Regions from separate parts of the Paenibacillus apis genome, predicted to be linked through region 2. Evidence: predicted binding sites of a transcription regulator. Region 2 holds the regulator's gene; each other region holds the start of a gene.

Evidence for each region. The regulator NrdR, encoded in region 2, represses ribonucleotide reductase genes. The targets are predictions, from matches to a motif close to AACACNATATATNGTGTT.
Region 1: the regulator NrdR is predicted to act here: its motif matches at 2,430-2,447, upstream of nrdD (anaerobic ribonucleoside-triphosphate reductase).
Region 3: the regulator NrdR is predicted to act here: its motif matches at 2,501-2,518, upstream of KI362_RS02860 (adenosylcobalamin-dependent ribonucleoside-diphosphate reductase).

The regions. Positions count from the first base shown of each region.
Region 1 is NZ_BORS01000013.1:155,574-160,138, forward strand. It holds gene yunB (sporulation protein YunB) at 1-344, shown strand, start outside; gene KI362_RS18685 (M23 family metallopeptidase) at 581-1,606, opposite strand; gene KI362_RS18690 (YutD family protein) at 1,925-2,332, shown strand; gene nrdD (anaerobic ribonucleoside-triphosphate reductase) at 2,586-4,565, shown strand, end outside.
Region 2 is NZ_BORS01000028.1:13,208-17,772, reverse strand. It holds gene pstC (phosphate ABC transporter permease subunit PstC) at 1-825, opposite strand, end outside; gene KI362_RS24220 (phosphate ABC transporter substrate-binding protein) at 905-1,852, opposite strand; gene KI362_RS24215 (hypothetical protein) at 2,077-2,286, opposite strand; gene nrdR (transcriptional regulator NrdR) at 2,316-2,786, opposite strand; gene KI362_RS24205 (alpha/beta-type small acid-soluble spore protein) at 2,888-3,106, shown strand; gene KI362_RS24200 (lytic transglycosylase domain-containing protein) at 3,189-3,752, opposite strand; gene coaE (dephospho-CoA kinase) at 3,749-4,342, opposite strand; gene mutM (DNA-formamidopyrimidine glycosylase) at 4,348-4,565, opposite strand, start outside.
Region 3 is NZ_BORS01000002.1:41,492-46,056, forward strand. It holds gene KI362_RS02860 (adenosylcobalamin-dependent ribonucleoside-diphosphate reductase) at 1-2,367, opposite strand, end outside; gene KI362_RS02865 (DEAD/DEAH box helicase) at 2,725-4,497, shown strand; gene KI362_RS02870 (YqhG family protein) at 4,503-4,565, shown strand, end outside.

The sequences.
Region 1 (4,565 bases), on a different contig from region 2:
GGCAGGACGCCGGTATCAACAACATTCTGGTGGAGGTTTATTTGCGCGTCCGAACCGAGCTTGCGGTGGTCGTCCCCTTTGATATGGAGGCCCAAACGGTGGAGACGGAGATTCCGGTGTCTTATCTCCTCGTAGTAGGCGACGTGCCGATGTATTATTATGATGGCAAAGGCAATCCCGTCGGCGACCAGGCCGGAGCTCCGAGCATCGCGCTCCCGCCAATGAGCGGGAGCGGGGAGGCCTCGAATCCGTCGGGCCAATCGGAATCGGACGATAAGCAGGCGGAGACGCCTGTGGAAAAGGAAGGCGCACCGGAGACGAACGAATCCGCGGCACATGACTAACTTTAATTGTGTTTGTGCGGCGAAATTAAGTGACAAACAGCATTAAAATTGCTGGGGCAGGTGATCGTGCGGCTGCATAAGTGCCAGTAGGCAAGTTGACCAGTAGGCAAGAAGGCACTTAATTCACGCAGCTACGCCATACAATACGGAGGCAGTCCAGAAAGTCAGTGAAATCTGACTGCTGGACTGCCTCCGGCTTTTTTCTCTACTGCTTCTAAGGGCGTATATCCCGGGATTCAGGAGGTGCCTCTTTTCTTCTGACGGTCGGTTCGCTCCCATTGCTTCAAGAGCGGATAGGGATTGAAGGCCCACTCGGTTGACCCGGTATCCCGGTAAATGCCGTAGTGAAGATGGGGAGGGAAGCGCCCCTGCGTTCCGGGCGGCCCGTATCCGCTGCTTCCTACCCAGCCTATGGTCTTCCCGGGCTCGATCAGATCACCGACTTCGATTCCTTTTTCGTACCCCTGAAGATGGGCGAAATAATGGTATTGGTTTTGTAAGTCGCGGATCCCGATTCGCCACCCCCCATAGGGGTTCCAGCCCTTTGTTTCAATGATTCCGTAGCAAACGCTGCGAACCGGCACACCGTATGGAGCAAACAAATCCGTACCCTCATGGGTTCTTAGTCCGCCCCAACCGCGCCGGTCTCCCCAGGTATCCTTATACGTATAGGTGCTTCTCACTGGGAGGGGAAAGGCGCCTTTGAGGAAATCGACCGGCCCGTAGGTATTGAATATTTTGGCGAACTGCCGAATTCGGGTTACCGCAGAATCGCTCTGATAGTACCGCCATAAGGCGATGCGGAAGTCTTCTTCCTCATACCCGTTATTGCTCAAATAAGAGGCCAATGTGTATAAGGCATCCCGATCATTGCCGGGATCGGCCAGCCCGTCGGCGGTCGCGTCCTTACCGGCTCCTCCGAACAAACCGATCGTTGCGGGATTTTTATCCTCCGGATCGGGATTCAGCTTACCGGTCCAGAATGAATCCTTGAACCGGATGCCGAGGAGACGCTTGCTGTCTCCTTCTGCTTGCTTTCGCGGTGTTATCGAACGCTCATATTGGTCGACGGCAGCCAGCCAGTGCCATGGGACCTTGGTTAGCATGCCGATCTCCTTGTACAAGGAATGCCTGAGCTCATAGATGCTCGGTTCAGCTACGGTGCTGCCGGCTTCGTTGGCTGCAGCCCGTGCGGTGCCTAACCCCGGAGCAGCGCATAGTATGGCAGGCAGGACCAGACAGATCAGATATCTTGCAAGCATGCCGCAGGTTCTGGGATGCGATCTCAAGGAAGCTCTCCTCCTTTGGGTAAATGCTGTCCTTTTAGCTTGATGTAATTGCTGCGTTTTTATTCCATAAGTAGTGTTATTCTCATAAGCGGAGTGAATTCCGGGAATGATGATATATAGTTATTTCCAGTAGATTCATGATATAATTAATGGCATTGCAAGCTTATACCGCAAGGGTGAGGGTTCTTCAAGATGATGATGGATGCTGCGCTTGAAACCTTAAATAGGATAAACGAAGAGCCATAAAGAAGGAATGCCCGCTTCTGTGCAGGCGGGACTGGAGGTAGAACAATGATTCAAATCGGCGGTAAAACATATGAGTTGATTCAGAATTACAAGGATGCCTGGGATGCCGAGGCGTTCAAACAAAGATACAGCGAGGTGCTGGACCGGTATGATTACATTATCGGAGACTGGGGCTATGAGAAGCTGAGACTGAAGGGGTTCCTGCGCGATAATCATCCGAAGGCGAACCGCGATACGGCCTATTCAGGCATTACGGATTATATTAATGAATACTGTAATTTTGGCTGCAAATACTTTGTTCTGCAGAAGGCCAAGGATTCCGGGACCAAAGAGCAAAGCAAGGAGCACGCCCAAGAATCTAATAAAGAGCATGGCAAGGGACATGTGAGGACGCACGCAAAGGATCAGAATAAAGAGCAGAGCAAAGAACAATCCAAGGAACAAGTGAGATAGTCTTGCTAAAATCAAAGATTTAAATGAATAAAGGAGCTGCTTCTAAATCCAGATGGATTTTTGAGGCGGCTCCTTTTTGGGGTACACCTTTAACATCAACACTATATATAGTAGTATTTCGCCTTCTGCAGTGTTCATAATCACTGTAAGTTGATTTTTAAAAGGGTATACTTTCTGGACAAGCGGGACTATGAGCTTAGACTTCCCTCTAGTTGAACACCTGATTTTAAAATCATTACAAAGGATGGAACTCATGATAGTTATTAAGCGAGACGGTTCAGAGGTAGCTTTCAATCAGCAGAAAATCATCGATGCGATTTGCGCAGCCATGAATAGTACGAGGAAAAAAGGCGATTCCGAATTGGCACAAAAGATAGCCGACAAAGTGACGCGGAAAATTTCCAAGCTGGAGAAGGTGGATATCGAGCATATTCAGGACGAGGTTCAATCCGCTCTGATGAATAGCCGAAGAAAAGACGCTGCCGAGGCCTACATCGGCTATCGCGAGGTCAGAACCTTGAAACGGCGCGAACGCAGCAGCCTGGATAAGAAGGTGCTCGGGCTTCTGGAGCTCACCAATGAAGAGGTATTGAAGGAGAATTCCAATAAGGATGGGGCAACGATACCTACGCAGCGTGATCTGCTTGCAGGTATCATGGCTAAGGACTTCGCCCAGACCTACATGATCCCTAAGCGGGTCGTCGAAGCCCACAACAGCGGCGACCTTCATTTTCACGATCAGGATTACAGCCCCTATTTTCCGATTTATAACTGCATGCTGATCGATCTGAAGGGAATGCTTGAGAACGGGTTCAAGCTGGGCAACGCCCAAATCGAAACCCCCAAGTCGATTACAACCGCCACAGCCATTACCGCCCAGATTATCGCGCAAGTGGCGAGTCACATCTATGGCGGCAATACGATTAATGAGATTGATGTCATTTTGGCTCCATATGTGTTTGAATCTTTTAAAAAGCATTATCGCAAAGGCCTGGAATGGCTGTATATGCTTGAAGAAGAAGAAATCGAAGCCATCGATGTTTCCTGGGAAAATGCTAATCTACATAAGAAATACCCTCGTTGTCTCGAATATGCGAAGAAATTGACCGAAAAAGAAACCTATGATGCATTTCAATCCCTTGAATATGAAATCAATACGCTGGTAAGCGCCAACGGACAAACGCCATTCAGCACGTTTGGCTTCGGACGCGGATTGTCTTGGGCGGAGCGCCAGATCCAGATCGCTATTTTGCAGAACCGGATCCGCGGGCTGGGAAGAGACGGGAAAACCGCCATTTTCCCTAAGCTGATCTTCGGCCTGGAAGAGGGAGTCAATTTAAAGCCCGGGGATCCCAACTACGATATCAAACAGCTGGCTTTAAAATGCAGCACATTACGGATGTATCCCGACATTATTTCCGTTCCGAAAGTAAAAGAAATTACCGGTTCTTTCAAGTTTCCAATGGGCTGCCGCTCATTTCTGGGCAGATATGAAGAAAACGGGGAGGAACTGCATGACGGCCGGTTTAATATGGGGGTAGTAACCGCCAATTTGCCGCGGATCGCAGTCAAAGCGAACGGCTCCGAAGCCGCCTTCTATCGACTCTTGGACGAACTGCTGGAAGTGTGCAAGGAAGGGCTGATGTATCGCATCGAGCGCTTAAAAGGCGTGAAAGCAAAGGTGGCTCCTATTTTGTACATGGAGGGAGCGGCGGGCAGCCGCCTTCAACCGGAGGACACGATCGATCATCTGCTTAAGAACGGCCGAGCCAGCATTTCTTTAGGCTATATCGGGATTCATGAAACGATGATGGCTCTGTACGGCACCTGCCTTTTTGATGATGAGGAATTACGAAAAAAAGGGCTGCAAATCGTACAGCACTTAAGCCAAAAAGCCGAGCAGTGGAAAGAGGAGACCGGTTACGGCTTCAGCTTGTATTCCACACCGGCGGAATCGCTATGCTACCGGTTCTGCAAGCTGGATGAGGAGAAGTTCGGCCATATGGATGGAGTGACGGATAAGGGGTATTATACGAACTCCTTCCATCTCGACGTGAACAAGAAAGTAACTCCTTTTGAAAAGATCGAATTTGAGAAGGATTATCCTCAGTATGCCAATGGCGGATTTATTACGTACTGCGAATTTGATTCGCTCGTCAACAATCCGGAGGCGCTGGAAGCGGTATGGGATTACGCTTATGAACGGGTGCCCTACTTCGGTACGAACACGCCG
Region 2 (4,565 bases):
CGTCCACAGGACATTGTTCTGAATCGTACCCATAACCGTGTTCCCCATGCTTAGCGTGATTACACTGGTAAGTGTGGAGGTAGATTGGAACAAGGAATTCGGAATATGCGGCGCGTTCCCGATAACCATCTGCACAGCGAGCGCCTCGCCGAATGCACGTGCCATTCCAAGCACGACTCCTGTCATCAAGGCAGGAAGCGTAGTGGGAATGACCGTTCGCGAAAGCGTCTGCCACCGGGTTGCGCCAAGCGCGTAGGAGCCTTCCTTCAGACCAGATGGCAGAGCCCGAAGCGCGTCTGTAGCAATCGAAGTCATCGTAGGCAGAATCATGACAGACAATACGGAAGCACCTGCCAAAATCCCGAGACCTTGTCCCGGAAATATATTCCGGTAAAAGGGGACAATGACACTCAGTCCGACGAATCCATAGACAACGGAAGGAATCCCGGCGAGTAGTTCAATTGCTGGCTGGAGCACCTTTTTCCCCAGGTTCGGCATAATTTCCACCATGAACAGAGCCCCGCAGATACTCAGCGGAGCAGAGATTAGCGCCGCAAGCATAGAAGTCGCAAAGGAACCGAATATGAACGGCAGGGCACCGAACATCGGCGGTTCTCCTTCCGGCTTCCACGAGGTCCCCCCGAGCATCTCAGCCAAGCTGATTCCATTCTTGAAAAATGAGCTCAGTCCCTTAGTCGCAACAAAATAGACCATAGAAAAAATGGTCACGACTAATAGAACGATACACAAGGAAGTCAGAATTTTCCCTGTCCATTCTTCGATGATATGCTGTTTCACTCTGCGGCTATCGTTGGAACGAGCCATAGTACCTCTCCCTTTGTTCAGCACAGAAAGAGGCGAATGCTCGCCTCTTTGCTGGCCTTATGTTGTTGTAGGCAATTATTTATTTGGTGATGTTGCCGTCAACATCACGTGTTACTTGCATTTTCGAAATCGGAATGTAGCCAAGTTCGACGATATCCTCATGAACTGCTTCGGAAACCATGAAGTCGAGGAACGCCTTGACAGCTCCAGTTGGCTCACCTTTTGTATACATATGCTCGTATGCCCACACCAGATAGCTGCCATTTGTTACATTCTCTTCATTTGCTTCAACGCCTTCATATTTCACAGTCTTTACGGAGTCATCCAGGTAAGAAAGAGCCAGGTAACCGATCGCGCCAGGAGTTTCAGCAACCAGCTTTTTTACGGTACCCGAGGAATCCTCTTGGATGGATCCTTCAAGATCTTCTGTCTTTGTACCCAATGCATATTTTTCAAAAGTAGCACGCGTACCGGAGCTCGATGGTCTGTTTACGATTTGGATCGCTTGATCTGAACCGCCGACTTCACTCCAGTTCTTCACTTCACCCGAGAAGATTTTAACCAATTGATCTTTGGTCAGGTTATCCACGCCTACTGCAGGATTAACAACTGCCGCCATGGCTACTACAGCTACTTGATGGTCAACCAGCTCTGCAGCCGGTCCTGCTTCAAGCTTCTCTTCTGCAAATACGTCGGAGTTACCGATATCTGCTTGGCCGCCGGAGACTTGAGTCAAGCCAGTACCGCTGCCGCCGCCTTGGACTTGAATCGATACTTTAGGATTCAGATCCATAAACTTCTTGGAAGCTTCATCAACAAGCGGTTGCAGTGCGGAAGAGCCTACTGCAAGAATGGAGCCGCTCAATTCTTCTGTTTGTTCAGGTGCTTCATTTGCTGTATTATTTGTGCTGCCGGTATTGGACGACGTATCAGGCGTATTCGAAGCTGTGTTGTTCGAGCCTTGTCCACATGCTGCAAGTGTTACAGTCAATAAAATCGTCATAACCAACATCAAACTTTTCTTCATGATTCAGGTTTCCCCCTTATTTGTTTGTACAATATCGATTATAAGAAGCAAGTATAAAGGTCGTGTATTGGTTATGTTAACGCAATGTAAAAAATTCATACGTCATTCCGCGATGTTTTTGCTTCAACTTTTATATCAGGTTGAACTGTAGCTGAATGCAAAAAAGGATTTGACCGAAAACGGGTTCGGTCAAATCCTTTTTTGTGATTATAGAATCTATGCTGCTAAGTGATGCAGCGTCTTATGCAGGCGGCGGCTCCCAAGCCAAGAACGGCTCCTGTCAACCCTAAGAGAGCTACAGTCAGAACAAGCCGGCTTGGCTGCAACTCCATCAGGAAAGACACACTGCTGCCCAGGGTGGTCCCCGCCAAGAAGCCAATAGCGAGGCCTGCCGGTGTTAACGATTTCAAGATGGAAGCGGAATCTTCCTTCATCTCGATTACTCACCTCATTACATTAATGCTCAGGACTCATCATCCGTATTTTTAGACAGCAGGCCCTTCAGTTCCTTCATGAACATATTGATGTCCTTAAACTGTCTGTACACAGATGCAAAACGAACATAAGCCACTTCGTCTACCGGATAGAGCTGCTCCATGACCAGCTCTCCGATCCCGCGGCTCTCTACTTCAGCATTCGCAGATTGACGCATGGAGCGTTCGACCTCCGATACAATCGACTCCAATTGTTCCACCGAGACCGGACGCTTCTCGCAAGCCCGGATCAGACCGCGCAGCATCTTCTCCCTGCTAAATTCTTCCCGGCTTCCGTCCTTCTTAATCACAATAAGCGGCATTTCTTCAACCATTTCAAAGGTAGTAAAGCGGCGATTGCACTTCTCACATTCACGCCGCCGGCGAATCGAGCGATTTTCATTGGCCGGGCGGGAATCCAGCACCTTCGTTCCAAGGTAGTCGCAATAAGGACATTTCAAGGTCTTCTGCTCCTTTCCAATATATAACTGTAAGATTCAGTAATGAACTTCACGCTTGCCGAGCATAATACTGTTACCAACTCAAGGAGGTGAACAACAACATGGCCCAAAACAATTCATCTAATAACCTGGTGGTGAAGCAAGCTTCCGGAGCGCTGGAGCAAATGAAATATGAGGTTGCTCAAGAGCTGGGCATTGCTTTCCCGCAAGACGGTTACGCTGGTAACTTGACCTCTTACGAAAACGGTTCGATCGGTGGTTATATTACAAAACGTCTGGTGACTCTGGCCGAACAACAATTGGCAGGTCAATTTAAATAACGGACAAATATAACTTCTGAACGAGCACGGAAGCACAGATGGCGAATGCCTTCTTGTGCTTCCTTTTTTTAAACTTCCCAGATCAGAAATCCGAATAGATCCTTGAATATTGCTTGTAATAATGTGCAACCCGCTGCACATAGTGCCTTGTCTCACCAAACGGAATATTCTTCGCAGTCTCCAGCTTGCCGTCCCAACGGCCGCTTTTGAGCCAATTCTTCACATTCGTCGGACCGGCGTTATAGGCAGCAATCATAGCAATCATATTGCCATCAAATTGATCGCCTAACCAGTCCAAGTACCAAGTTCCAATCTGTATATTCAAGCCGCTTTCTTCTTTCACCCTGCTCAATTCCACTTCATCCATCTTCGCCTTCTGTACAACCCAATCCGCTGTATCCGGCATGATCTGCATAATGCCAAGCGCTCCCTTTGGAGATTCCGCCCCCGGCTTATAGTTCGTCTCTACCTTAATAATCGCAGCTACAACCAGGGGGTCCAGTCCATAAGTTCCTGCATGCGTCCGGATTTCTTCCTTATAATAGATCGGATAGAATAAGGCCAACCAAGAAGAATTAAAGAACAGGATCACGATAAAGCCTAACAACAACATCAACAGAACTCTCTTTTTTCTCAGCCACCTCATAAAACCCGGCTCCGCCAGAAATCATCGATTTGACTCTCGGTCTCTTCATAACTCCGGCTATTATCAATCAAAATATCCGCTCGTCTTCTCTTCTCCTCGATATTCATCTGTGCAGCAAGCCTTAGCTCTGCTTCTTGCACCGTCAACGCATCCCGTTGCATGAGACGCTCCAACTGGAGAGACTGCGGTACATAGACCACCATAATCTCCTCGTACAAATTCTCAAGTCCTGACTCGTATAGCAAGGGGATATCGGCAACCACCAGGCGTTCAGGGTTTTCCCGCTCCAAGGCATCCAGTTCCGCCTTCATCTCCCTGCGAATCGCCGGATGCGTAATGTCCTCAAGCGCTTTCCGCTCCACGGGGTCCGAGAACACAATCTCTCCAAGCCGTTTGCGATTTAATTGGCCACCCGCCAGCAATACGGTTTCGCCAAACCTTTCAACAACTTTTGCAAGTACAGGATGACCGGGCTCCATGATTCTTCTGGCTACCACATCCGCATCAATCAATGCAGCGCCGCGTGCAACGAGCATTTGTGAGACGGTACTCTTGCCGGTGGCAATGCCTCCCGTAAGTCCGATATTCACAGCATTCACTCCATTCCCGCAGGCTGGCATTCCGGGCAGTAATGGGTTCCCCGCCCGGCCAGCGTAATCTTCTCGATAGGTTGTCCGCAAGCAGGACAGGGCTGCCCCTGTCTTCCATACACATTCAGACTGTGCTGGAACATCCCCATCTCTCCTTGTCCGTTCACATAGGATTTAATGGAAGACCCTCCGGCAAGCACGGCTTCCGATAAGGTGGCCAAGA
Region 3 (4,565 bases), on a different contig from region 2:
GTGCTTGATCAGCAGCTCTGCCTTCTGTCCGTGATCCCCGTAACGGAGGAACAGCGAGCAGACGCGTCCAAGCGCTTCCGCCATGGCGAACACGTCGGAACCGGCTTTGCCGACGTTCAGGAAGATCTCGCTTGGCACGCCGTTCAGATCATTGATCGTGATGTAGGCCATGCCGAATGGCGTATTAATTTTATAGGTTGCTCCGTGGAGCACTTGCGGGCGCTTCTTGTACTGCGTATCGTTCACTTGCTTCTCCGGTGCCGGAGCGGAAGGCGTTACGCCAAGCGTCTCACTGACGCCGTTCAGCGTCTCTTGCTCAGCTGCGGAAGCCGCACCCTCAAACGCTGCCGGTTCCTCCGTTGCAGGCTTGCTCTCCGCAGCCTTGTCTTCCTTCTTCTCGGTCTGAAGCACCTGAACGTCACGGCTTCCGTCGCGATAAATGGTCACGCCCTTGCAGCCCAGATCAAAGGCCAGCTCATACAGCTTCTTCGTGTCCTCGACCGTGAAATCAGCAGGACAGTTCGCCGTCTTCGAGATCGAGCTGTCCACCCAGCGCTGGATGGCAGCCTGGGAACGAATATGATCCTCGGCGGACAAATCCATGGCGGTTACAAAATAATCCGGCAGCTGCTCACCCGGATGGGCATCCATCCATTCCTGGGCGATAGGCACAAATTGCTCGTCGAAGCCTAGCCGGCTCTGACGGAAATATTTGAAGGCAAAGTAAGGCTCGATCCCCGTCGAAGTACCGACCATGGTGCCCGTGCTTCCGGTAGGCGCCTGGGTAATGATCGTGACATTGCGGATGCCCTTCTCCCTAACGGCCTCGCCGACCTCAGGATAGACCTCGGTCATAACCTTCATAAATCCGCTCTGTAAATATTTGTCCGCTTCAAAGGCAGGGAAGGCTCCCTTCTCTGCTGCAATATCGGCCGAAGCGAGATATGCTTCCTTAGCGATGAAGCCGTACAGCTTGTCTAGGAAGACTAAAGATTCCGGGCTGCCATAACGGATCTTGAGCTTGATCATCAGCTCGGCCAAGCCCATCGTCCCCAGACCGACACGGCGTTCCTTCTTCTGGTTCTTCTCATTTTCCTCAAAATGATACGGGGTCTTGCTAATGACATTATCCAGGAAACGCACAGAATACCGCGTAGTTGTAGCCAGTTCGTCCCACGCCACATCCTGAGCTGCTTCATCATAGAATTTCGACAGATTCATCGCGGACAGGTTGCATACGCCCCAGCCTGGCAAGCCCTGCTCACCGCAAGGATTCGTGCAGATGATCGGATTGAAATACCAGCTGTTCGACATCTGGTTGTAATATTCCATGAACACCACGCCCGGCTCCGCCGATTTCCAGGCCGATTCCATGATCGTGTGCCAGACCTCGCGGGCTTTTACCGTTTTGTAGTGGATTACCTTATGACCTGCGGCCTTCCACTTGTCCAGATCGCCGTCCCACAGCTCATTGTAGTTCTCAACCGTTGTATCCGGGAAGACGAGCTCCCAATTCAGATCCTCCTTCACGGCCTTCATAAAGCCGTTGCTTACGCAGACCGACAGGTTGGCATTCGTCACTTGACCCATGGTCTGCTTGACGGTAATGAAATCCAGCAGATCCGGATGCCAATCATTAATCATCAGCATCAGAGCGCCGCGGCGGCTGCCGCCTTGCTCGATCAAGCCCGTTGTATAGCTGAACAGCCCGCCCCAGGATACCGCGCCGCTGGAAGAACCGTTCACACCTTTTACAATAGCCCGGCGCGGACGCAGCGAGCTCAGGTTAATCCCGACTCCGCCTCCCCGAGCCATAATCTCGGTCATTTCCGTCAATGTCTCCATAATCCCGCCGCGGCTGTCCTTCGGAGAAGGAATAACGTAGCAGTTGAACAGGGTCAGCTCATCGCTCGCTCCGGCTCCGGCTGCGATCCGGCCGCCGGGAACCAGCTTCCAGTCATCCAGAATATAACGGAACTTCTCTTCCCATTCCTGTTGCAGCTCAGGCGTCGCTTCTACAGAAGCCATCGCCCCAGCCAGACGGTCCCACATTTCCTCAGGCGTCTTCTCAATATTCAGCGTCAGCTTCTCCACATCGGATTTGACGATTTCTCCCTTGCGGGTCTTGACCGTCACGATGCGCCCTTCGCGGGCAATGACCTCGCCGACCTCTTTGGTCGGGAACTTCGGATCATCCTTCGTCAGCACCAGCACCACATCGCCTACCTTGGCATTGGCCGGGTCCGCATCCTTCCAAGCATATCTATCCAGAAATATTTTCTCGCTGAGCCCTTCCAGAGTATGTTTTTGTGTCGTTGTCAAAGGGAACACCTCTTTTAAAATATTATTTAATCCATGTCCAGCCATGAACAAAAAAAGTTCGGTCACCTGTCGACAAAATCATCATCCGCAAGCCCGGCACAGGCACGCTCATTTTGCGGCTATTTCATCAACCTTTAACCGTTCTTCTTGCCCGACAAATCATCGAATTTATGTAATGAAATCTACATATAGTGTCTATCGACCATTATACTACACCATATTTCGTTATCATAGCCTATTTTTGCGATTGGGAGCTTCGACCCACCCCTTGTCTAAAAATAGACCTGCTGCTGCATCAGCAATGCCAATTCGACTTTCACCGCCGCAAGTTATGAAGAACTCTCTTTATGTCCATACTACTCCTACTGCGTTCTACGAAACAGGAAAAGGGAGGTTTTCAACATGAAGCCGCATCACTCCGAGTTGGACGCTCCTGCTGCCAAACCCGCTTCCGGCAAGGTTCCGATCCAGTTCGACCGAAGCTGGTACGACGAGCTCCAAGGCAGACTTGACAAGGGTGGTCCTTGGGATGACTGGCAGCTATTTCAGCTGGCCAAACAGGCGGAGGAGGCTTCCCTCGTCACCAGCTTTGAAGAGATGATCTGCCTCAAGCATCTTCAGCAGGTCACACCGCTTCCGCATCAGGTCGATACGGCGCGCAAGGTGCTGTTCGAGATGCGGGGAAGAGCCATCCTGGCCGATGAAGTCGGTCTCGGCAAGACCATTGAAGCCGGACTTATTTTAAAGGAATACATTGTCCGCGGACTTGTGCAAAAGGTGTTAATCCTCGTACCCGCCTCCCTGGTGCTCCAATGGGTGCGGGAGCTGAACCAGAAGTTTGCTATTCCGGCCGTAGCCCAGAAAAAGGCGCACTCCTGGCAAAATCCGGTCGTGGTCGCCTCGATCGATACCGCCAAGCGGGACCCTCACCGCGACATCCTGCTAGGCAGCGAGTACGACATGGTCATTGTCGACGAAGCGCATAAGCTCAAGAACAAGAAGACCACCAACTATCAATTCATGCTCAAGCTCCGCAAAAAATATTGTCTGCTCCTGACAGCTACGCCGGTACAGAACGACCTCGGGGAGCTGTTCAATCTCATTACCCTGCTCAAGCCGGGACAGCTCGGAGGGCAGAGTGATTTTACATCCAACTTCGTCTTCGAGAAGAGAGTGCCGAAGAACGGCGAACAGCTTAAGGAAGAGTTGTCCAAAATCATGATCCGCAACCGGCGGGGAGACGGTGAGCTGGATTTTACGAAGCGTCATGTGAAAAATATTGAAGTCGAGCTTTCACCCGAAGAAATGGAATTGTATGACGGGGTTACTCGCTTTGTCAAAGACCAATATCAGGCAGCCGGCGGCAACCTCAGCAGCATGCTGTCTCTCGTCACCCTCCAGCGGGAGGTGTGCAGCAGCCGGGATGCCGTATTCGTAACCCTCGTGAATCTGGCCAAGAAGCTGGCTCCCGATTCCCCGCTGCGGGACAGAATCTGGGAGCTGGTCGCCTTGATCAAGGCGATTAAGGCCAACAGCAAGGCCGAGCAAGCGATGAAGCTTATCCGGGAGATGGATGACAAGGTGATTCTGTTCACCGAGTACCGCGCCACCCAGGAATATCTGTTGAACTATTTCAAGGAACGCAACATGATCGCAGTCCCCTACCGCGGCGGGATGAACCGGGGCAAGAAGGACTGGATGATGGACCTGTTCCGCGGCAGAGCCCAGGTCATGATCGCCACCGAGGCCGGAGGCGAAGGCATCAACCTGCAATTTTGCCACCAGATGATCAACTTCGATCTGCCCTGGAATCCGATGCGGGTCGAGCAGCGGATCGGACGCGTTCACCGGCTGGGTCAGCAGAATGACGTTCAGATCTACAACTTATCCACCAAGGGAACCATTGAGGAGCACATCCTGAGACTGCTTCACGAGAAGATCAACATGTTCGAGATGGTTATCGGGCAGCTTGATGTCATTCTGGAGCGGTTCGAGAAAGGCAGCTCCTTGGAGAAAAGCCTGTACAAAATCATGCTGGAATCCAGCAGCAACGATGAAATAGCCCGTAAAGTCGATTCACTGGGCCAGTCCCTGGAGCATATCCGCACCGAACTGGATGAACAGGCAGATGGACCCGGGGAAAATGACGGGCTCCAACAGCTGATGGGAGGTTGATCGCCATGACGATGTCACAGGAGCAAATCCGTGACTATTGCAAGACTTATCTGGAAGCAACCGCATGC